Regions from separate parts of the Halomonas sp. 707B3 genome, predicted to be linked through region 4. Evidence: predicted binding sites of a transcription regulator. Region 4 holds the regulator's gene; each other region holds the start of a gene.
The links. The regulator sigma-54, encoded in region 4, starts transcription at its own class of promoters, with help from an activator protein. The targets are predictions, from matches to a motif close to TGGCACNNNNNTTGCTNT.

Region 1: BIS10_RS12275 (NarK family nitrate/nitrite MFS transporter) is a predicted target of sigma-54. The motif match lies at 4,511-4,528, and genes of this name have one in related genera.
Region 2: BIS10_RS02090 (sugar phosphorylase) is a predicted target of sigma-54. The motif match lies at 2,443-2,460, and genes of this name have one in related genera.
Region 3: amt (ammonium transporter) is a predicted target of sigma-54. The motif match lies at 3,667-3,684, and genes of this name have one in related genera.

Annotation. Positions count from the first base shown of each region.
Region 1 is NZ_JAMZBE010000089.1:1,604-7,163, reverse strand. It holds gene BIS10_RS12290 (LLM class flavin-dependent oxidoreductase) at 1-774, opposite strand, end outside; gene BIS10_RS12285 (SDR family oxidoreductase) at 885-1,571, opposite strand; gene BIS10_RS12280 (nitrate regulatory protein) at 1,661-2,926, opposite strand; gene BIS10_RS12275 (NarK family nitrate/nitrite MFS transporter) at 3,006-4,358, opposite strand; gene BIS10_RS12270 (patatin-like phospholipase family protein) at 4,675-5,560, opposite strand, start outside.
Region 2 is NZ_JAMZBE010000007.1:37,407-42,966, forward strand. It holds gene ribBA (bifunctional 3,4-dihydroxy-2-butanone-4-phosphate synthase/GTP cyclohydrolase II) at 1-515, opposite strand, end outside; gene ribD (bifunctional diaminohydroxyphosphoribosylaminopyrimidine deaminase/5-amino-6-(5-phosphoribosylamino)uracil reductase RibD) at 588-1,736, opposite strand; gene nrdR (transcriptional regulator NrdR) at 1,736-2,233, opposite strand; gene BIS10_RS02090 (sugar phosphorylase) at 2,494-4,254, shown strand; gene BIS10_RS02095 (TlpA family protein disulfide reductase) at 4,353-5,168, shown strand; gene dsbG (thiol:disulfide interchange protein DsbG) at 5,220-5,560, shown strand, end outside.
Region 3 is NZ_JAMZBE010000072.1:5,103-10,662, reverse strand. It holds gene BIS10_RS10875 (TatD family hydrolase) at 1-146, opposite strand, end outside; gene BIS10_RS10870 (peptide chain release factor 3) at 166-1,755, opposite strand; gene BIS10_RS10865 (putative motility protein) at 1,935-2,102, opposite strand; gene BIS10_RS10860 (FAD-binding oxidoreductase) at 2,247-3,488, opposite strand; gene amt (ammonium transporter) at 3,825-5,560, shown strand, end outside.
Region 4 is NZ_JAMZBE010000005.1:47,448-53,007, reverse strand. It holds gene pmbA (metalloprotease PmbA) at 1-778, shown strand, start outside; gene BIS10_RS01640 (HPr family phosphocarrier protein) at 805-1,074, opposite strand; gene rapZ (RNase adapter RapZ) at 1,168-2,091, opposite strand; gene ptsN (PTS IIA-like nitrogen regulatory protein PtsN) at 2,157-2,624, opposite strand; gene hpf (ribosome hibernation-promoting factor, HPF/YfiA family) at 2,629-2,937, opposite strand; gene BIS10_RS01620 (RNA polymerase factor sigma-54) at 3,035-4,450, opposite strand; gene lptB (LPS export ABC transporter ATP-binding protein) at 4,556-5,314, opposite strand; gene lptA (lipopolysaccharide transport periplasmic protein LptA) at 5,326-5,560, opposite strand, start outside.

The DNA of each region.
Region 1 (5,560 bases), on a different contig from region 4:
TGACTGGGTCGGTTTACCACGAATCAAGTTTAAGAATTTTTGCTGAGCAGTGGTGGCCAAGTAGTGCGCCATCTCGTCACTTTCCGCCGCCATGACAGGCAGGCCCACCATCGCATAAGGTGCCTCTAAATGCTCAGATGGCCGGAAATTATCCCGGTATAGGCGCAATGCTTCAAAGAGATAGCCCGGCGCAAACTGCGCAGCAAAGGCGAAGGGTAGGCCGAGCTTTGCCGCGAGCTGTGCGCTGTAACCGCTGGAGCCCAGTAGCCAGATGGGGACATGGGTGCCTTGGCCTGGAACGGCTTTAACGGTTTGGCGAGGGTCCGCATCGTCTAAATAACGGCGCAGCTCTTCAAGTAGCTCTGGAAAATCATCAACTCCTGCATGGGCGTGGCGGCGCATAGCCCGCATGGTGGCACCATCTGAGCCAGGCGCGCGGCCCAGGCCAAGGTCAATTCGCCCTGGGTAGAGGGTTTCCAGCGTGCCAAACTGCTCGGCAATCACTAACGGTGGGTGGTTAGGCAGCATAATACCCCCGCTACCCACGCGAATGGTAGATGTTTGCCCCGCCACATGGCCAATCAGTACGGCGGTGGCCGCACTGGCAATCCCTGCAATGTTGTGGTGTTCGGCTAACCAGTAGCGCTGATAGCCCAAAGACTCCGTATGCTGGGCTAGAGAGACGCTATCACGAAACGTTTCAGCAGCGCTGCCGCCTTGGCGGATGGGCGCTAGGTCAAGAACAGAGAGTACGGTTGAGGCAAGTTGGCTCATAAGTCACCTAATAAACATGCATGGTCGGCGGGCCAAGTTGTTAGCACGCTTCATAATACTATGTTTATGCGGGCAGCAACGAGCAAAAACAAGGCGTCAAGCGAGCAGAGTTACTCTCGGGGCGGTGTGGGTCGCACTAGGATTTCATTAACGTCAACATGGGGTGGTTGCGACAGAGCATAGATCACCGCATTGGCGATATCGCGGTCTGCTAGCGCGTACTCGGGTGGTTCATCAAAGAAGGGAGTATCGACCATGCCAGGCTCAATCAGCGTCACCCGCATGCCGGTGCCGCGTAACTCCTCGCGCAGATTATAACCAATACCCGTTACTGCCCACTTAGTGGCGCTATACATGGAGCCTGGGATGGTGGTGCGGCCTGCGGCAGAGCCGGTTAAAAGAATATGACCCTGGCGGCGTTTTAGCTCTGGCAAGCAGGCTTGCAGCGTAAGGCCAACGCCGTAGACATTGGTGAGAATCATCTCCCGCCAAGCAACATGATCGGCGCTGCTAAACCCACCCGGTGAGCCACCGCGACCTGCATTGGCGAATACTGCATCAATGTGGCCAAAGGTTTCAATCGCCTGTTCCACCATAGCTTGCTGCTGGCTTAAGTCGGTGACATCAACTTCGCAGGTGAGTACGTTCTCTGGACCAAGCTCTTGAGCAAGCGATGTCAGCTTATCGGCTGAACGAGCGGCAAGTACCAACTGGTAGCCTTCACGAGCCGCTGCACGAGCGGTGGCCGCACCAATGCCGCTGGAAGCGCCGGTAATTAACAGTACGCGGTCATGCATCGCTTGCTCTCCTTGCTCATTAAACTGGGTGAGCTTTCAGCATGGCTAAAACCTAATCAGGTTGCAAATCGGGCTCAGCGCTGCTGTTTTTACTCTTTACGTTGCAGCATGGCAGAGAGGTCAAGAATCGACTGTGCCATATCCGCCATGCTTTTGCTTTGGTCCATTGAGGTTTTTCGCAGAAAGCGGTAGGCCTCCTCTTCACTCATGGACTGGTGCGCCATGATTAATCCTTTTGCCCGCTCGATTAGCTTGCGTTCACGGAGAGCCTTGCGGGTATTCTCCAGCTCGTCGCTTAGCCCCTGTAAGCGGCTGGATTGAGCATGAGTGAGCTCCAGTAGTGAGCGGCTAAGCGGAGAGTTGAGGGCGTTGGCGGTTAGGTCTCCAAGCGGCTGAGTAGAGTGAAGGGCTAGTAACTGTTCACAGGGCGCAGGCAGCGGTCTGTCAGGCTTCGCCTTCGTCTGTTCTAGCTCTGCTTGGGCCTGGACAATTTTATGATGGCAAAGGGCCGTTAATTGGGTATTCAGGGTGTCTTCAACCGTTTTAATCGTATCAATACGCAGGGTGGTGAGCTCGTACCAGGTTTCACCTAACGTATTGCCCGTATTGCCTGATGCCGTTTGGTGGTGAGAACGCTGGCAAGCAATATCTCGCAACTGACAAATGCCCGCCAGTGTTCTAGGAGAGAGGGATTGTTGCCAAGTCCCCAGAGCCTCTGGGGTGGCAAATTCTACAAAGGTGTCAAAGCAGCGCTGTTGAGCGTCAACCAACTGGTTCAGCAGCGTACGGTGGGCATTGTCGAAATGACCGAGAGTAAAACCAAAGGCGCCGCAGGCGCGCTCTTGCCCCGCCAGCTCTTTACCCTGCATAAGATGAAAAATAGCGACCAGGGCACGGGTAATGTCTGGGTCGACCGCTGTGTCGGCCGCTTCAAAAACAATCGCTAAGAGACTGCTAATGAGATGGTTAAACGCTTGAGTTGCTGCATCTGGCGATATGTTGAAGGTCTCAATTGCATGCCGTAATACATCTAGTTCATCCAGTGACAGCCAGACGGCAGCAATGCGGCGTAATAAGCGCGCTGTCGCCTGTGGCCGTGACTCCTGGCTAAGCGCTTCGAGACGCTGACGCATCGAGGCTTCCGCCGCTTGACTATGCTGCAGGTAAGTGGCTCGTCGAGTTTTAAAACGCTTGCCTTTTGAGGCTAAGTAAATCGTCGAGGCTCCTCGCTCGCGTTGAAGCACATGAATAAACTGGCTGATATCGCTGACGATATCTGCTGTGGTTGCTAAGTGGTGAAGGTTATCAATGTCGCAGCGCAGGGCGGTTAAGAGTAGCTGTTGGGCAGAAGACATGTTGATTTCCTTATTACTCGCCGCCTAAAGGTAAAAAGCCCCCACAGCGATGCGCATGCAGGGGCGGTGTTAATTAATATTAACGCAATGACAGCGCGCCTGCTCCTGTGTCTTTGCCTAGCGCATCACGATAGGCGCTGGCTTCTTCTGCTTCGGTGGCATCACTAAAGCGAACGACCAGTACGCAGGAGGCAAGTACCAATACGGTTAAGCCGAGGTAAAAGAGGCCTTGCTGGTAGCTGAGGCTTTCGCTACGGAATAGAAACGCTGCCGATACAGCGCCCACGTTACCGCCTGCACCGACAATACCGGCCACTGCGCCCAAGGCTTTTTTATTGATAAAGGGCACCACACCAAAGGTGGCGCCTTCCGCCATCTGCACGAACAGGCTAAATACCAGCATGATGCCAATCGCCAAGCTGAGTACATGCATTTGCGAGAAGGCGACGAGAGCGATGCCTTCGCATACTAGTGCGATAAAGAGCCAGCGGACGCGTCCTTTTAGCCCACCCTGTTTAGCGAATAGGTCGGAAAAAACGCCGCCAAGGGTACGAGCAAAAATGTTCATTAAGCCGAACAGGCCTGCGATTAAGCCGGCGGTTGCCAGGGTAAGATCGAATTTATCGAAGAAGTAGATTGCCGCGATATTGTTGATGGTCAGCTCGACCCCAAAACAGAGTCCGTACACCACAAACAGCGCCCAAACGCGGATATCCTTTGCCGCCGCTAAAAAGCTCTGGGCTGCGCCATGCTCTCCGGTGGCTGGCGGTAGTTCACCGCGGGCGCGCAGCTCGCTGAAGTTGCCGTCTGGGGCATCTTGAGTGAACAGCCAGTAAGCGATACCGGTAAAAAATAGCACTACGCCAGGCACGACCATGGCCAGACGCCAGCCGAGCGCTTCATTAACGCCTAGCATCAGCATGCCCGCAAAAATCAACGGCATAACAATTTGTGTGGTGCCGCCGCCTAGGTTGCCCCAACCTGCGCTCGTGGCATTAGCTGTGCCAACCACATTGGGCGCAAACATCATGGTGGTGTGGTACTGGGTAATCACAAACGAAGCGCCGATAGCGCCAATCGCTAGGCGGGCCAGCAAAAACGTTTCAAAACTGTTAGCCAGACCAATGCCCATAACCGGAATGGAGCCGAGCATCAGTAGGCCTGTGTAGGTTTTACGTGGTCCAATACGATCACACAGCACGCCAATCAACAGGCGCACCACCACGGTGATCGCCACCGAGGCAATAATGGTATTGCCGATTTGGGTTTGGGTGAGCGATAGATCCTCGCGAACCACCGCCATCAGCGGCGCAATGCCGAACCAGCCGAAAAAGCAGATATGAAATGCGAACCAGGAGAGGTGAAACGCGCGCATTTGCGGTGTTGAGAAGTTCAACAGTCGAATGCGGTTGGCTTTATTGCGAATGTCCATGGATGGCCTCACAGAGCATAGAACGAGTTTGCCGAGACACAACGCATCAGGCGTTGCGTGGTTACGAGAACATGCCTTCGCCGTTGAAGGTCAGGTTCGACGCACTCGTACCCTTGCGGGCCTGGTCCACGCCTACTACTACTGCATAGCAATAAGCAAATACTCCGCCATCTGTCTTTTTAAATATTTAAATCAGTTGCTTAATGTTTTTTCAAAGCAGTGCTAAGGGAAATAAAATCACTAGATTCATCAAGTGAGCGCACTCCTCATGAGCAGAGTGCGCCAAGTTGGGGCAGTGCTGGATGGCTGAAGGGAGTTATTCGTGCAGATATACTGCATCAATATCCAGGGTTGAGCGTTGGCCGATGGCATCAAAGTTAGCCGTGATCCAGTTGTCGGCGGCTTCTCTCCCTTGGTCAAACAGGTGGCATAAAAATGGCCATTCAGAGTTGAGTTTGCTTGAAACCGATAAGCTATCGAGTGCCTGATCGCCACTAATGCGGTGAAAAAGCGACTGCTGGTAGCAGTTTTCAATACCCTGCTCTTCAAGGGTACGTTTCAACAGCGCGATCATGCGCACTTCTTTAATCAGCGCGGCATTAAAGGTGATTTCGTTAAGGCGGTTCATAATGGCCGAAGCGGAGGTGGGTAGTTCATCACGGCGAATCGGGTTGATCTGTACCAACAGAATATCCCTTGCGCTGCACTCTTCCATTAAGGGGAAGAGGGCTGGGTTGCCCATGTAGCCGCCGTCCCAATATGCTTCGCCGTCGATTTCCACAGCCTGGAACATAAAGGGCAGACAAGCCGATGCCATGACCGCATCGACGCTCATCTCTTCTCGACGAAACACACGCTGTTTGCCGGTGCGCACGTTAGTAGCTGCCACAAAGAGCTTTAGCTGGTCGCACTGGCGTACCCGCTCAAAGTCGATGTGGGCCGCCACAATATCGCGCAATGGATTCAAATTGAGCGGGTTGAGTTGGTAGGGCGACACCAGGCGAGTCATCAAGTCCATGGCGATATAGCCGGGGGAGTGCTCCAAACTCCAATTGCCGGTTAATACATCCATCGGCGAGCGGCGGATAGGACTTGCCATGCCCGCGCGGCTTACCGCCTTCCAAAAATCCCTGAGAGATTGCCGGGCGGCCTGTTTACCACCACGGGTAAGGGCATCTGCCATGACTACGCCATTCATAGCG
Region 2 (5,560 bases), on a different contig from region 4:
ATAATTTCACAAATCACACCGCTGGGGTCGAAGCCTGCCAGCGCTGCCAAATCACAGGCCGCCTCCGTATGACCGGCACGGCGAAGCACGCCGCCCGGCTCGGCCATCAGCGGGAAAATATGCCCTGGCTGAACGATATCCGACGGTTTAGCGTTCGGTGCAACGGCTGCCTGCACAGTGCGCGCGCGGTCAGCCGCTGAAATACCGGTCGTGACGCCTTCGGCTGCCTCAATAGAGAGCGTGAACTTGGTGCCAAAGCCTGAGCCATTGTCCCGTACCATCAGCGGCAAGTTGAGCTGCTCGCAGCGCTCACGGGTCATCGGCATACAGATCAAGCCGCACGCGTATCGTGCCATGAAGTTGATATGCTCAGGCTTCACCATTTCGGCGGCCATGATGATATCACCTTCATTCTCGCGATCCTCATCATCCATGAGAATCACCATTTTGCCCTGGCGAATATCGTCCACCAGCTCAGCGATAGGGGATAAGCCCTCAGAAGAGGAGTGCGCCATGGAATCTCCAAAAAATGTGGTCGCATCGTATGCGATTTCGGGCGTCAGGGTACCTTGCAATGACGGCTTGCGCTAGTCAGCGTGAGGGGTGGCGGTAATCCACCAGTCTTGCCCAACGGTTCGCGACTCTTTAATCGTCAAGCGTTTCTGATCGGCCATCTGGGTAATTCCCGGCAGTGCAAATAGTGGCCTTGCTTCACCGCCTAATAGCGTAGGAGCGACAAATAGCTGCAGCTCGTCGACTAAATCCGCCTCCAGTACCGCTCCCGCTAGCGTTGCGCCGGTCTCTACCAACAGCTCGTTAACCTGCTCATTATCTGCCAGCCAACGCAGCATGTCAGCCAGCGCAATCCGGCCCCCTTCGGCAGGAAGCACCTGAATCTCAGCACCCGCCGCCGCCAGTTTACGCCGTTTCTCTTCGCTATGCTGATCGGTGGTGATAATCAGCGTGCGCCCTGGCTCTCGTAGGCAGGCCGCGGCAAGCGGTAAGCGAAGGCGCGAATCCAAGATCACTCTTAGCGGCTGGCGCTGCACGATCTCGGCGGCGTTATCCAGTGCCAGTTGGTCGGCACGCAGCGTTAAGCGTGAATCATCCATAATGATAGATTCCACGCCGCTCAGAATAGCGCTTGAGCGGGCGCGCAGCCGCTGCACTTGGGTGCGCGCTTGCGGGCCGGTAATCCACTGGGACTCCCCCGACCCCATGGCGGTACGGCCATCCAAGCTCATCGCCATTTTCAGCCGCACAAAGGGGCGCTGACGCTCCATACGGGAAATAAAGCCCGGATTCAGCGCCCGGGCATCTGCTTCCAACAGGCCTACCTGCACCTGAATGCCTGCTGCTTTCAAATACTCAATACCGCCACCGCTGACCTGGGGATTAGGGTCCCCCATCGCCACCACCACGCGCGCAACACCCGCTTGCGCCAGCGCCACCGCGCAGGGCCCTGTTCGCCCGGTATGTGAGCAAGGCTCTAGCGTGACATAAGCGGTGGCACCCTGGGCGGCGCTGCCTGCCGCCTTTAGGGCGTGAATTTCTGCATGGGGTTCTCCCGCACGCACATGGTATCCCTCGCCCACAATGCTGCCTTCCGCGCTGCCATCAAAGTGCACCATCACACACCCCACCCTGGGGTTGGGGTCGGTGGTATAAAGCCCGCGTTTGGCTAGCTGGATAGCGCGAGCCATGTAGCGATAGTCGGCGGTGGAGAATTCACCCATTACGATGCTCCGTGCTGTGTCCCACTGCCCTCTGGCTCATCCGTGGGCTCTTGGGAGAGGCGGTCGATTTCCGCCCGGAACTCGTCTAAATCCTGAAATTTACGATATACCGAGGCGAAACGAATATAGGCCACTTGATCCAAGCTACGCAGCGCTTTCATCACCGCTTCACCAATCTCACGCGCGTTGACTTCACGGTCGCCACGGGCGCGCAGCGTCTGGCGAATACGCTCTACCGACACTTCAATCGCTTCAGCGCTTACCGGGCGCTTTTCCAGCGCGCGCAGCATACCGTCGCGTAGTTTCGCCTCATTAAAGCTCTCGCGAGAGCCGTCGGATTTTACGACCCGCGGCATAATCAGCTCAGCGGTTTCATAAGTCGTAAAACGCTCTTGGCAGTTGGCACACTGACGGCGGCGGCGCACCTGGTCGCCTTCCGCCACCAGCCTGGAATCTGTCACTCGGGTATCATTTGCACCACAAAAAGGGCAATGCATGGCAGTCAACCTATTATCAGTACGCACTAGTAGCTGTGCGTGCAGCGTGTCAGCCTGTACGAATAAAAAGCGCTACAAGGCTTCATGCCCTGCCCGTTATTCGCCATTTTATAAACTGTTTTATCGCCTATTGTCAGCGGCAGCCTTATCGCTGCCCTTACGGCGTAGCTGTGTTATACAACGCGTATCAACACGGTATTGTAACGATTTGGCACACAAGCTGCAGCGTTTGTCGAAGGTTGATTTATAGGACGCCCTTTATGACCCCTTTCGAGCAGACCGTTCACCACTACCTTACCCACCTGTATGGCCCCCGTGCGGGGGAAGTACAGCGGCGTATTGGCCAGCATCTTGCGCATTTTCGTACCGCCTCGACGGCTTCCCCACCCGCTAGCACGGCGGGCCACGATGCACCAACATGGAGCGAAAAAGATCAGTGGGTCATTTGTTACGGTGACTCCATCTTGGATGAAGGTACGCCGCCTTTAGCGGTGCTGGATACTTTTCTACAGCGCTATCTGGGCGACACCATTAGCGGGGTTCACGTACTGCCCTTTTTCCCCTGGAGCAGCGACGACGGCTTTTCGGTGATTCACTACCGCGAGGTCAATAGCGAGCTGGGCGAGTGGGCGCATATCCAAACGCTAGCCAGCCACTATGACTTGATGGCTGATTTAGTGCTGAACCATGTCTCCAGAGAGTCGCTCTGGTTTGTGGATTACCTGACCGGCAGCCTGCCCGGTCGCGACTACTTTATAGAAGTTGATGCGGATGCCGATGTCTCCCAAGTCACCCGCCCGCGCAGTAGCCCACTTCTAGTGCCGATCTCTACGCGCCGGGGTACGCGCCACGTGTGGGCGACTTTCTCGGAAGACCAAATAGACCTCAACTTCGAAAACCCGGATGTGTTGCTAGAGTTCGTGGGTATTCTGCTGTTCTACCTACAGCAAGGGGTGCGCATTATTCGCTTGGACGCGGTGGCGTTTTTGTGGAAGCGATTGGGCACCTCCTGCATTCACCTGCCAGAAACCCATACGGTGGTGCGCTTACTTCGCGCCATCGTGGATGAAATAGCCCCCGGCACGCTGCTGATCACCGAAACCAACGTGCCCCATGCCGAAAACATCAGCTACTTTGGCTTGGAGCGATTAGCGGAAGGCGCTCCCGATGAAGCCCACATGGTGTACCAGTTCGCCCTGCCGCCATTGCTGTTGCACACCCTCACCCGCGGCGAAGCGACGACGATACAAACGTGGTTAAACAGCTTGCCGGTGCTGCCTGATCAGTGCACCTACTTAAACTTCACCGCGAGCCACGATGGTATTGGCGTACGGCCGCTAGAAGGCCTGCTGCCTGACCATGAACGCGACGCGCTGCTGGAGCTGATGCATCGCTTTGGTGGGTTTGTCAGCATGCGCAGTAACCCTGATGGCAGCGACACGCCCTACGAGATCAACATTACCTGGTTTGAGGCCATGCGTGGCACCCGCCGCGGGCCAGACCCATGGCAAATTGCGCGCTTTCTATGCAGCCAAGCGATCATGCTCAGCCTGCAAGGAATACCCGCACTCTATATCCATACGCTCACCGGCACGCTAAATGATGTCGAAGGCGTGGAGCGCAGCGGCCGCTTACGCTCGATTAACCGTCGCCGCTGGCAGCTTGATGAGCTGGCACTGCTGCTGGAGAGCCCTTCCACCCCCACCCATGACGTTTTCCATGCCCTTCATCGGCTACTAGAGCAGCGTCGCCAAGAGCCCTGCTTTCACCCCAACGCGCCACAGCGCGTGATACACACGCCACCCGAGCTGCTAGCCATCGAGCGCGGGCCACTCCGTAACGGGCGACGACTGCTCGCGCTGTATAACGTCACCGATGGTAAGTGTGATCTCGCTCTCGCAGGCGATGCCCTGAACCAAGCGCTCACTCAGCACGACTGGCAGCCGCTTGACCCACTCACAGCTCACCACGAGGAAACACTGCCGCCTTATGCCGTACGCTGGCTGGTTGCTGACGCGTAAAAATTGCGACATAACGACTCAGGGCAACGAGAGATAATCGTTAAATAATCTTGTTCTGACACACTCACGCTAAACCACTGGTGAAAGCGTGAGTGACTATGTTGCAGCAAAGCGTTGCGATTGGGCCCATGGGGTTTAGTCTGCATCAATTGATGATTGGATTTGCCTTTTTACTGGCCCTGCTAGCGGGTGCGCTTATTGGTCAGCGGCATCGCGTGGCGGTCAGCGATACGTTATTTACCCTGCTATTTGTGGCGATGGTGGCCGCACGCCTCGTCTTTGTTGTGCGCTACTGGAGCGACTATGACGGCTTGCTGTCGCGCCTGGATATTCGCGATGGCGGTTTCGATATACTCGGTGGCGTAGTGGCGGGCCTTGGCTACGCTGGGTGGACAATGTGGCGCTCACCGCGCCAACGAGCGCCACTTGCCGGGGCGCTTTTAGTAGGCGGTTTGGCCTGGGGCTTGACGGCTGGCAGTACGCTACTGATCGAACAGCAGGCACGCCCACTGCCCACTACTCCGCTTGCTACACTCAGCGGCGAGCCTATTACCCTGCCCCAACTTGCTCAGCAGCAGCAACAGCCCATGGTGGTGAACCTCTGGGCAAGTTGGTGCCCGCCATGTATTCGTGAAATGCCGGTGTTTGAAGAGGCCCAGCAACAAGCGCAAGACATCACCTTTGTGTTCGTTAACCAAGGTGAAAGCCTTCAGCAAATCGAAGCTTTTATGAGCGAAAACAGCTTTGATTTGAATAATGTATGGCAGGACCCGCGCAATGCCCTGGGCCAAACCACCGGTGCTCATGCCATGCCCACAACGCTTTACTACAACGCGGATGGACAGCTCGTGAGCACCCATTTTGGCGAGCTCTCCCGCGCCACCTTGCAAGATGGCCTTTCACGTATTCGCTAATATATTTTGCCTCACGGCACCACACCAAGCCGTTTTCATAAGGATAGTGCTATGCAACGTGTTTTATTACCCCATGTTGGCCGTTTCGCTTTACTTGCCGCGCTGGGTAGCCCAGCGGCAGCCAGCCATGCCGACGAGCTACCAGCCCCCGTGCAGGCGCTGGCCAACCAGGGCTTAACGATTCATGGACAGTTTGATGCGCCAGGTGGAATGCGCGGCTTTGGGGCCAGCGTGCAAGGGCAAGATATGGCGATTTATTTAACACCTGATGGAGAACACGCCATTATTGGCACGCTGGTAGACAGCGAAGGCAGCGACCTGACTGAGGCACAGCTTGACGAGCACGTACGGGCACCCTTAGAGGCCGAAACCTGGGAACTGCTTGAAGAGAG
Region 3 (5,560 bases), on a different contig from region 4:
AGCGCTAGTACGTTTTGCCAACGCGCACGCACCGTGGCAGGTACAATAAAACGGCAAACGCCCACTGCCTGGGCGGCGTCGATCACGGCATCACGATCCGTATCGAACTCCGCAACATCCAAATGGCAGTGGGCGTCTATCAGCATATTGCTCTCTTTAAGACGTTTAATGCTCGCGGGTAGGCTGGAAGCGAATATCCGGCCAGCGCTCCTGGGTCATTTGCAGGTTAACCCGGGTAGGCGCGATATAGGTCAGGTAACCGCCGCCATCAATGGCGAGGTTAGTACTGGCCTTGCGCTTAAACTCTTCAAGCATTTTGGCATCGTTGCAATACACCCAGCGGGCGGTTTGCACGTTAACGCCTTCATAAATGCAGTCGACCTTATACTCTTCCTTCAAGCGGTGAGCGACAACATCAAACTGCAGCGTACCAACCGCCCCTAGGATCAGGTCGTTGTTATCCATCGGCATAAAGACCTGAGTGGCGCCCTCTTCCGACAGCTGCTGCAGGCCTTTCTGTAGCGCTTTCATCTTGAGCGGATCTTTCAGGCGCACGCGCTTGAAAAGTTCAGGCGCAAAGTGAGGAATGCCGGTAAAGCGCATATCTTCACCCACGGTGAACGTATCACCAATTTGAATAGTGCCGTGGTTATGCAGGCCAATAATATCGCCCGGCCATGCTTCTTCCACTTGAGAGCGGTCTGAGGCCATAAAGGTCAGGGCGTCAGCGATTTTGACGTCTTTACCAATGCGCACATGGCGCATTTTCATGTTCTTTTCGTACTTGCCGGAACACACCCGTAGGAAGGCGATACGGTCCCGGTGATTCGGGTCCATATTGGCCTGAATTTTAAATACGAAACCGGTGAAGCGATTATCATGGGCGGTCACTTCGCGCGTATCAGTTTCGCGGGGCTGCGGAGCCGGCGCGTGCTCGACAAAGCCGTCTAGCATCTCACGCACACCGAAGTTACCCATAGCGGTACCAAAATAGACCGGCGTTAGCTCACCACGACGGTAGGCTTCCAAGTCAAACTCATGGGAAGCACCTCGCACTAAGTCTACTTCCATACGCAGCTCTTCCGCCTGCTCTTCACCTAGCACGGCGTCAACTTCTGGGTTATCTAGCCCCTCAATACGCTTGTCATCAGGAATGCGACTGCCCTGACCTTGGGTATAGAGATGAATAACATCATTATAGAGGTGGTAAACCCCTTTAAAGTGACGCCCCATGCCTATGGGCCATGTCATGGGCGCACATTGGATGTTCAATACTGTTTCTACTTCGTCCATCACTTCAATAGGATCGCGGATATCGCGGTCCATTTTGTTGATAAACGTGAGGATAGGCGTGGTGCGCAGACGACACACTTCCATCAGTTTGATGGTGCGATCCTCGACGCCTTTCGCGCCGTCGATGACCATCAGCGCGGAATCAACCGCCGTCAGCGTGCGGTAGGTGTCTTCAGAGAAGTCTTCGTGCCCCGGCGTATCCAGTAGGTTGACGATACGCCCACCATAGGGGAACTGCATCACCGACGTGGTCACCGAGATGCCGCGCTCTTGCTCCATCTTCATCCAGTCAGACGTAGCATGACGATCATTGCGTTTACTTTTCACAGAACCCGCTAGCTGAATCGCATTCCCGAACAGCAGCATCTTTTCTGTAATAGTGGTTTTACCGGCATCAGGGTGCGAAATAATCGCAAAGGTACGGCGTAGCTCAGCTTCGCGCGCTAATTGGGCGTCAGACATGGAGTTCTCTAAGATGGTACAACGTGATGACTTAAAACGTAGCGCCAAACCTTCGGCGTTGTGTGTGCCTATGGTAACGCAACTCGCCTTCAACGGCATACCACCACGTGCAGAGAGCTTTTTCTGTAGATATAAAAAACGCCGACAGAGTCGGCGTTTGAGTGCTTTTACCACAAGAATTAGGCGTAAGTGTTTACCTGAGTACCCACACTGCCTTCTTGCGCCAAATTTTGCTGAGCACCAGCATCTGAAGAAGCCAGCACCTCGGTGATTTGCTCAGCCTGCATATCAAGAGCTTGTCGGAACATTTGCATTTGCGCCTGTTCAGCGGTTTGCGCTTGATTCATATATAGCGCTGTACTAACTGCATTGCTCGCAGCTACATCCATACTGCACCTCAATCTATTGAGTGACTTATTCAGCGTAGCAAACCCAACCTGACTAAGCCACATTTGTCACTTTCCATTATGTAACAGGGTGAGGCGCTCCGTTTAAAATCGATCTGCTCGAAAGGGAGTCATGTCGATTGCTGTTGGCTTTTCTTCCATCATATCAACCAACAGCTGGCCAGTAGCGGGACCTAGGGTAAAGCCCTGATGGCCATGCCCGAAGGCTAACCATAGACCCGCATGGCGCGGCGCTGGGCCAATGACGGGCTTCATATCTGGCAAGCAAGGCCGTGCGCCTTTCCACGCCGCGCTATCTTTTCGCTCACCTAGCGGGAAAATTGTCCGCGCCACTTTTTCGGCAGCGCCCAGCTGCTCTTCATCCGCGGGAGATTCAAGGCGGTCTAGCTCTGCCCCCGTCGTCAGCCGCACACCTGCATTCATCGGTGCCAGCAAATAACCGATCTCGGCGTCCATCAACCAGTAGTTTAATTTGGCCATTGGCTGTGTCGCGTAGTGCATGTGGTAGCCACGTTTCACAAACGTGGGGAAGTGGTAACCCAGCGGCTTCATCCATTGGCCAGCCCAGGGGCCAAGGGCCATGACAACTTGATCAGCCTCAAACGACTCCGCACTGGTCGTCACTTTCCAGTGATCATTTTGCTGAGTGACACCAGTGATGTCCGCTTGTACCAGTTGTCCGCCCATCGCTTCAAAAGACGCCGCATAGGCAGCCACCAAGCCACCCGGGTCAGCGACTGTCCAGGGGTCTAGCCAGTGAATAGCACCGATGATTTTATTGCCTAGCTGCGGCTCCTTCTCACTCAGCGCTTCGCGATCAAGAACGGTGAACTGTACGCCGTAAAGCTCGCGGGCTTCTTCAGCCTCTTTAACTCGCTTAGCGAGCTTTTCCGGCGTGCGATAGATTTCAAGCCACCCTTCCTTACGCACTAGATGCTCAGCACCAGCGGCCTCAATCATCGGCGCGTGGGCGTCCAAACAGAGCTGAATTAACGAGGCGTACTCAGGCACGATTTTTTTGTAGAGCCGTGACGAAGAGTGGTGCCAGTAACTCAGCAGTGGCGAGGCCGCATTGACCATACCGGCAGGCCGGTAACGGATATCGACCCGACGGTTTGGAAGCACACTCAATATCGTTTTCATATCACGGGGAAACGGATAAGGCCTAACTGCTTCACGCTGGATAATGCCCGCGTTTCCAAACGAGGTTTCGCGTCCAGGCTGGCGGCGATCCACCAGCGTTACTTGATAGCCACGCTTTTGCAGCTGCCAAGCAATACTGACACCCACCATGCCTGCTCCTAAAACCACCGTTTGACGCGCCATTATGATGCACTCCTCTCGCTCTATTGTTTGCCCAGCCATATGCTGTTAATCACACAAGTAACATATTGAAAAATATCACCAATCAAACAGCTTTTGCACAGTTATAAACACTATTTTTAGACATTTTTTTAGTCTTTTATGACGCAAAAAGCTTAATTAAGGATGACTTTGCTAAGCACGGCATAACATTTGCTTAATCTCAGTTAACACTGCGTTTAACACCCCAGAAACCTTCCGCGACAGAAGCCACAGCGCGGCATTAATAGAAGACATCTTTCCTAACAATGCACCATGTCAGTGTTCACCTTGCACCAGATCAGCACAAGGATCACGCCAATGACCGACAGCTTTGATACAACACTCATCGATATGCTTTGGGTACTGTGGGCAGCTGCGCTGGTTTTCGTCATGCAGGCTGGTTTTCTTTGCCTGGAAGCGGGCACCACACGAACAAAAAATGCCATTAACGTCGCTATGAAAAACCTAGCGGATTTTGCCATTGCCGTCAGTGTCTTTTGGCTGGTCGGTTTTGGGGTGATGTTTGGAACTTCCCAATCAGGCTGGATGGGTAGCTCACTGTTTGGATGGGAACTGGAGTCGACCGACACCTGGCTTGTCACTGTATTTATTTTTCAAGCCATGTTTTGCGCAACGGCAGCTACCATCGTGGCTGGCGCAGTCGCCGAGCGGATGCCGTTCCTTGGCTATTTATGGACGGCCTTCTGGATTGCACTACTGATTTACCCGGTATTTGGCCACTGGGCATGGGGCGGCCTGCTGGGCGGAACGCCAGGCTGGCTAGCGGCGCTGGGGTTTATTGATTTTGCCGGGGCCACCGTGGTGCATAGCGTAGGCGGCTGGGTCGCGTTAGCCGCTGTGCTGGTGATAGGCCCTCGTGAGGGGCGCTTTCAAGTAGACAAGCCCCCTACTGCGTTTCCTGCTGGAAATTTACCGCTTGCCATGCTGGGTGCCCTTTTTATGGTACTGGGCTGGTTCGGCTTTAATGGTGGTAGCACGCTGGCATTGAATAGCTCGGTGCCTGGCATTATCGCGAATACCATGTTGGGCGCCGTAGGCGGCATCTTATCCGCCATGCTGGTTGGTTGGCGGGTGCGCCGCTATGCGGATGTGATGTACGCCATTAACGGCGCAATTGCAGGTTTGGTCGCCGTCACCGCTGGCGCTCATGCGCTTTCCTTACCAGCCGCCTTTTTAATGGGAGGCGTTAGCGGCGTACTCATGGTGCTGGCAAGCGAATGGCTATTAAAACGGCGCATTGATGATGCAGTGGGAGCCATCCCCGCACACTTGGTGACCGGCCTATGGGGCACCCTGGCCCTACCCTGGCTGGCAGATCTAAATAAATTAGGTACCTCGCTTAGCCGTTTTGATCAATTCACGGTGCAACTACTGGGCGTGGTGGTGTGCGGCCTATGGAGTTTTGGGACTGCTTGGCTGCTATTTCGTATCACGAGGCGTTTTTTACCCCTTCGCGTCTCCAAAGATGCGGAAAAAATGGGGCTTAACCTAGCAGAACACGGGGCTCAAAATGAGCTTCATCAGCTTCTGGAGCATATGCGCCAGCACGAAAAACAGGGGGATATGCGCCAACGCATTGATGCCGACCCATTTACCGAGGTCGGGGAAATTGCAGCAAGCTACAACCGCGTATCTGCGGCGCTTGAACGCGCGGTAGGTCACACCCGGGTGATGTTACGCAATCTTCGCGACGGAGTGATTACCTGGCAAGCCGACGGAACGCTGACCGGCCTAAACCCAGGAGCGGAAGCCCTCTTTGGTGTTAATGCGGAGCAGTTGATTGGCCAGCCTGTCAGTACGCTACTGCCTAATAAACCGCTTGCGCCTGGGGCGCTGCATGAAATCAAACTGCGTACGGATGATCAGCAGGTACGCTACCTAGAAATTCAGGTAAGCGAAGGAGCCGCTGGTTCAGTCTCAGAGTGTTCGGGAATGGTGCGCGATATTACCGAGCGCAAACAGCTTCAAGAGCAACTGAACCGTGAGCGCGACCTCGCCCGTACCACGCTGGCTTCCATTGGCGACGGCGTTAT
Region 4 (5,560 bases):
GCTGATTGCCCAAGATGAGCAAGGTATGCAGCGGGATTATGACTATACATCTGCGCGTAACCCGCAGCAGCTTCACCACCCAGAGGAGGTGGGGCGCGAGGCAGCAGCGCGAACGTTGCGGCGTCTAGGGGCGCGACGTCCCCCGACGGGTACATTTCCCGTGCTGTTTGATCCCTCCCTTGCTAGCGGCCTTATCGGCCACCTTATGGGTGCTCTGGCGGGCGGCGCGCTTTATCGAGAAGCCTCGTTTTTATGTGACCGCTTGGGTAGCCCGCTATTCCCCGATTGGTTTGGGTTAGAAGAGCGCCCGCTGGAAGTGGGAGCAACGGCTAGTTCACCGTTTGACGCGGAGGGTGTACAAACCCGTAGCAACCGGTTTATTGATCAGGGGCAGGTGGCGAGCTACATGCTCTCTGCCTACAGCGCGCGTCGTTTAGGAATGCAGTCCACGGGCAATGCGGGCGGCGCGCGCAACCTGCGCTTGTTAGCGCCGTTAACGCCGCGGGAAGAGCTGTTAAAACAGATGGGGCGTGGTATTTGGGTGACCGAGCTCATGGGGCAGGGTGTTAACGGCGTCACTGGCGACTATTCCCGGGGAGCGGCGGGTTTCTGGATTGAGAATGGCGAAGTACAGTACCCCATTGAGGAGTTCACTATTGCTAGTAACCTCAACAAGATGTTCGCGGGGCTGAGCGGTGTGGGAAGTGATACGGATACCCGTGGCAGTATTCACACGGGTAGCTGGCTGATTGATGCGATGACAGTGGCAGGAACCTAATCGACAGTGCTGGCTTGGTAAACTAGCTACTGGTCTTCGTCAAACCGTGCGTCGAATAGAGCTTCAATGGCATCTAGCGCCTGTTCGGCGTCGCTTCCTTCAGCGGCGACAGTAAGCTCGGTGCCGCAGGGGGCGGCCAGCATCAGCAGCGACATAATATTGGCGGCATCGGCTTTCTGCTGCTGCTTATAAACCACGATGTTCGCGGAAAACTGCTGGCCACATTTCACCAGTTTGGTGGCCGCGCGGGCATGAAGACCACGCTGGTTGGTAAGTGTTAAGGTTCTTTCGGGCACTCTGGTTCCTTTTTGCCGAGTGGGTCTTGAAACTTAGGTCTTAAAAAACTTAGGTCTTGAGAAGCTTAGGCCTTAAAAATTAGGTCCTGACACTCAGGGCGTGCTGGCAGCGGCGGGTGTGGTAACGCATGGCACCGCTGGCTCTTCGCTCAGCGTGTATTGTAACCCCAGCTCACGGTGTCTCAACTGTACTTCTCCGGTCTGTTTAACCAGCTTTTTAGCAAGCTGTTCGACCATATAAACAGAGCGGTGTTGCCCGCCGGTGCAGCCAATAGCCACGGTCATATAACTTCGCTGGCTATTTTGGTAAGCCGGAAGCCACTTTTCCAACCACTCCTGAATATCATTGGTCATTGCCTCGACCATTGGGTAGCTACTTAAAAACGCCACTATATTGGCATCACGCCCTGTAAATTGGCGCAGAGTAGGGTCCCAATAAGGGTTGGGCAGGCAGCGAACATCGAAGACTAAGTCGGCATCCATGGGTACGCCGCGTTTGTAGCCAAACGACTCAAACGTCAGCGTTAGCTGATCTTTTCGCTGGTGGGCGACTTGATCAGTAATGCGGCGTCTCAGATCATGCACGGATAAGCGCGACGTATCGATCAACAAGTCAGCGAGATCGCGAATTTCAAGCAGCGTCTCTTCTTCTTTATTGATGGCCTCTTCCAACGTCATTTCGCTATCCCGGGTAAGGGGATGGCGACGGCGGGTGGCTGAGTAACGCTCCAAAAGAATGCGCGCATCCGTGGTCAGATAGATGACCTGAAAACGAATTCCTCGCTGGCGTAGTTCTTCCAGTAAAGCTGGGAGGCGTTCAAGCGCCGTAGGAAGGTTGCGCGCGTCAATGCTCACTGCTAAGTGAGTGCGCTCGCCTTGCTCACGTAGTTCATCAACTAATGAGCCCAGCAGCATGGCGGGTAAATTGTCGATAGCGTAGTAGCCAAGATCCTCTAGCGCTTGTAAGGCGATAGATTTACCGGACCCTGAACGGCCGCTAATGATCACCAGTTGCATAGCGTCTCTCTTGGCTTGCATAGGAGGAAATTATCGCTGCGTGCAGTGGCCACCGCCCATAAAGCCTAGGCGGCTTGTTCGCGAATCTTGGCGGTAATAAGTGCTAAGAGTTCGCGCTGACTATCGGCTTTACGCAACTGCTGACGCGTATGGGCGTCGTTCATAATAGTAGCCACTTGGCCAAGCAGTGCTAGGTGGGTGTCATCTGCCTCTTCTGGTACCAGCAGCACAAACACAAGATCCACCGGGTCGCCATCAATGGCGTCGAAGTCTACTGGCTCAGCAAGCTTTAAAAAGCCAGCAATGGGTGCGCTACAGTGAGGACTGCGAGCGTGGGGGATGGCAACCCCGTTGCCTATCCCCGTACTGCCTAGTCGCTCGCGGCCAATGAGGCGGCTAAACACCTCTTGGCTATCTAGGCTGGGTGTATTTTGGGCGATAAAGGTGCTGAAAAACTCCAGCACCCGTTTTTTGCTGCCCCCGGGAACGTCATAAAGCACGCGCTCCGGGGGGAGGATGGTTTCCAACGTCATTGAGTTAACGCACACCAGCGCCCTGGGCGCGAGCTTGTGCTTTTTCCTTATGTTTAACGAGTTGACGATCGATTTTGTCTGCTAGCGCATCAATAGCGGCATACATGTCGTTATCAAGCGCTTCGGCGTGAAGGTCTGCACCGGCAGCGTGCAGTGTGCAGGCTGCTTGCTGGCGCTCCTTCTCAACAGATAAGGTCACTTGCACCGTGGTAATGTTGTCGTAATGGCGTTCAACGCGTTCCAGCTTTTCGTTAACGTAGTCACGCAAGGCGTCAGTCAGTTCAACGTGATGACCAGTGATGTTTACTTGCATTGACGTGCTCCTTATCCATCGGACTGTACTTCGATTGTAACCCTTTTTACGCTATTGCAAAGCCCTTGCGTTGAGTTTGTTCATACTTACCGTTTAACTAGCGTAAACGACGGCGCTCACTTGACGAGGGAATGCCCATTGACTCCCGGTATTTTGCGACAGTACGCCGTGCAACGCTAATGCCCCCCTCTTCAAGTAGAGTCACCAAGCGGCTATCGGAGAGCGGTTTTCCTGAGGGCTCATCCTGAATCAGCTTTTTGATGCGGGCACGAATGGCTGTGCTGGAGTGGCTGTCGCCGCCGTCTTGGCCGCTTACCTGGCTTGAGAAGAAGTACTTAAGCTCGAAAACGCCCCGCGGCGTGTGAATAAATTTCTGCGTGGTCACACGAGATATGGTGGATTCGTGCATCTCTACCGCTTCAGCAATATCCGCTAAAATCAGCGGTTTCATTGCTTCTTCGCCATGCTCCAGAAAGCCAATTTGGCGTGCAATAATTTCACGCCCAACTCGTAGCAGCGTGTCATTGCGACTCGATAAGCTTTTGATCAGCCAGCGGGCTTCTTGGAGGTGCTCTTTGAGGAACTGGTTGTCTTGGCTTTTGTCTGCGCGTTTGATCAAGCTGGCGTAGTCGGGCTGTATACGCAAGCGTGGTAGTGCTTCTGGATTGAGCTCTAAATGCCAGCCTTCATTGTCATGCCGAACGACTAGGTCGGGGGTGATGTAGCTGTCGTCGGTAACGCCATAGGTGCTCCCAGGGCGTGGGTCAAGGCTGCGAATTAAACGGATGACATCGTCAAGCTGCTCGTCATCAAGGCTTAAACGGCGCTTGAGAAGCCGCATATCGTCTTTGCCTAATGCTTCCAAAAACTGGCGAACCAGCCGCTTGGCGGGCATTAGCAGCGGGGTGTCCTCGGGTAGTGAGGCGAGTTGCAGCATCAGGCATTCACGCAGGTCTCGGGCAAAGACGCCGGTGGGCTCAAATTGCTGCAAGCGCAGCAGGGTATTTTCCACTTCCCGCTGGCTTAAGCTGTCATGGCCTTGGGCTTTTAATCCTTCCCGAATGTCATTAAGCGGCTGGGTGAGATAGCCGTTGGCATCCAGCGCATCAATCAGGCTTTCCGCGATGGCGTATTCTCGCGGGCTAAAGTCTGTCATGGCCAGTTGCCATAGCAGGTGGCCATGTAGGCTTTGTCCAGCGGCTTGGCGCTCGAAGTCGGGGCCTTCACTGCTGCCACCCAGGCTGCCTATGTCTTGATAGGTATCTGACCAGTCACTGTCGACGGAGAGTTCGTTGGGGATGCTCTCGGACCACTCAGCCTCTTGAGGCTCACTGACAGCCTGCTCGCCAAACTCATCTTCTTGCTCAAGCATGGGATTGGCATCTAGCGCTTGCTGAATTTCTTGACGAAGGTCCAGCGTCGATAGCTGAAGCAGGGCGATAGCCTGCTGCAGCTGAGGTGTCATGGTCAGCTGTGTGCCGATACGCAATTGGAGAGAAGCTTTCATGACCATCTGAGAACCACTCGTTAATCAGAAAGCTCCACCCTAGAGCGAGTTATGGCTTGGTGCAAGTGCAATAAGCATGCCACTAAAAGAAATGCTTCTGCAGGTCACTGTTTAAAGGCGGAAATCGGCGCCTAAATAGACATCTCGAACCTTCTGGTTGTTGAGGATTTCCTGGGCGTTTCCACTGGCAATGATGTGACCGTCGCCAACAATGTAGGCAATATCACAAATATCCAGCGTTTCACGAACGTTATGGTCGGTGATCAATACACCAATGTGGCGTTTCTTTAACGCTCGAATGATAGTTTTAATTTCCCCAACGGAAATCGGGTCAACCCCGGCAAAAGGTTCATCCAGCAGGATAAAGGCCGGTTCGGTGGCCAAAGAGCGGGCGATTTCAACACGGCGGCGTTCGCCCCCAGAAAGACTCATGCCTAAGTTGTCGCGTATATGAGTGATGTGAAAATCTTCAAGTAGTAACTCAAGTTGTGCTTCCCGGGCGCTTCGATCAAGCTCTTTGCGTGTCTCTAAAATGGCCATAATGTTGTCGGCCACGGAGAGCTTGCGGAAGATGGAAGCTTCCTGGGGTAGGTAACCAATCCCTGCCATGGCGCGTTCATGCATAGGAGCATGAGTGAGGTCAAGGTCGTCAATGCCTACTTTGCCCGCATCCGATTTGACCAACCCCACAATCATATAAAACGAGGTGGTTTTACCTGCACCATTAGGGCCAAGTAGCCCAACCACGCTACCTTGAGTGATTTCCAGATTAATATCTTTAACCACACGGCGGCGCTTATAGCTCTTCGCTAAATGATGGGCGTAGAGCGTTTTTACTGGTGTGGGTTCTGGGGATGTTGATGCTGCCACGTGGCCACTTCCTATTGTTCGGGCTGAAGGGTCATACGAATACGCTGATTTTCACTGCCGCTAACGTCAGAGCGTGCTTGTACTACTTCTTGATCGATAAAGTACTCTAAACGTCCACCTTGGAAGTGATCTCCTTGCTGGGTCAGCTCAGCTTGGTCAATCAGCTCAACCCGGCGTTCGGAAACGTGATAAATAATCCGACGCGCCCAGCCTTCTATAGGGGTTTCTTGGTCTTCAATTTGGTTA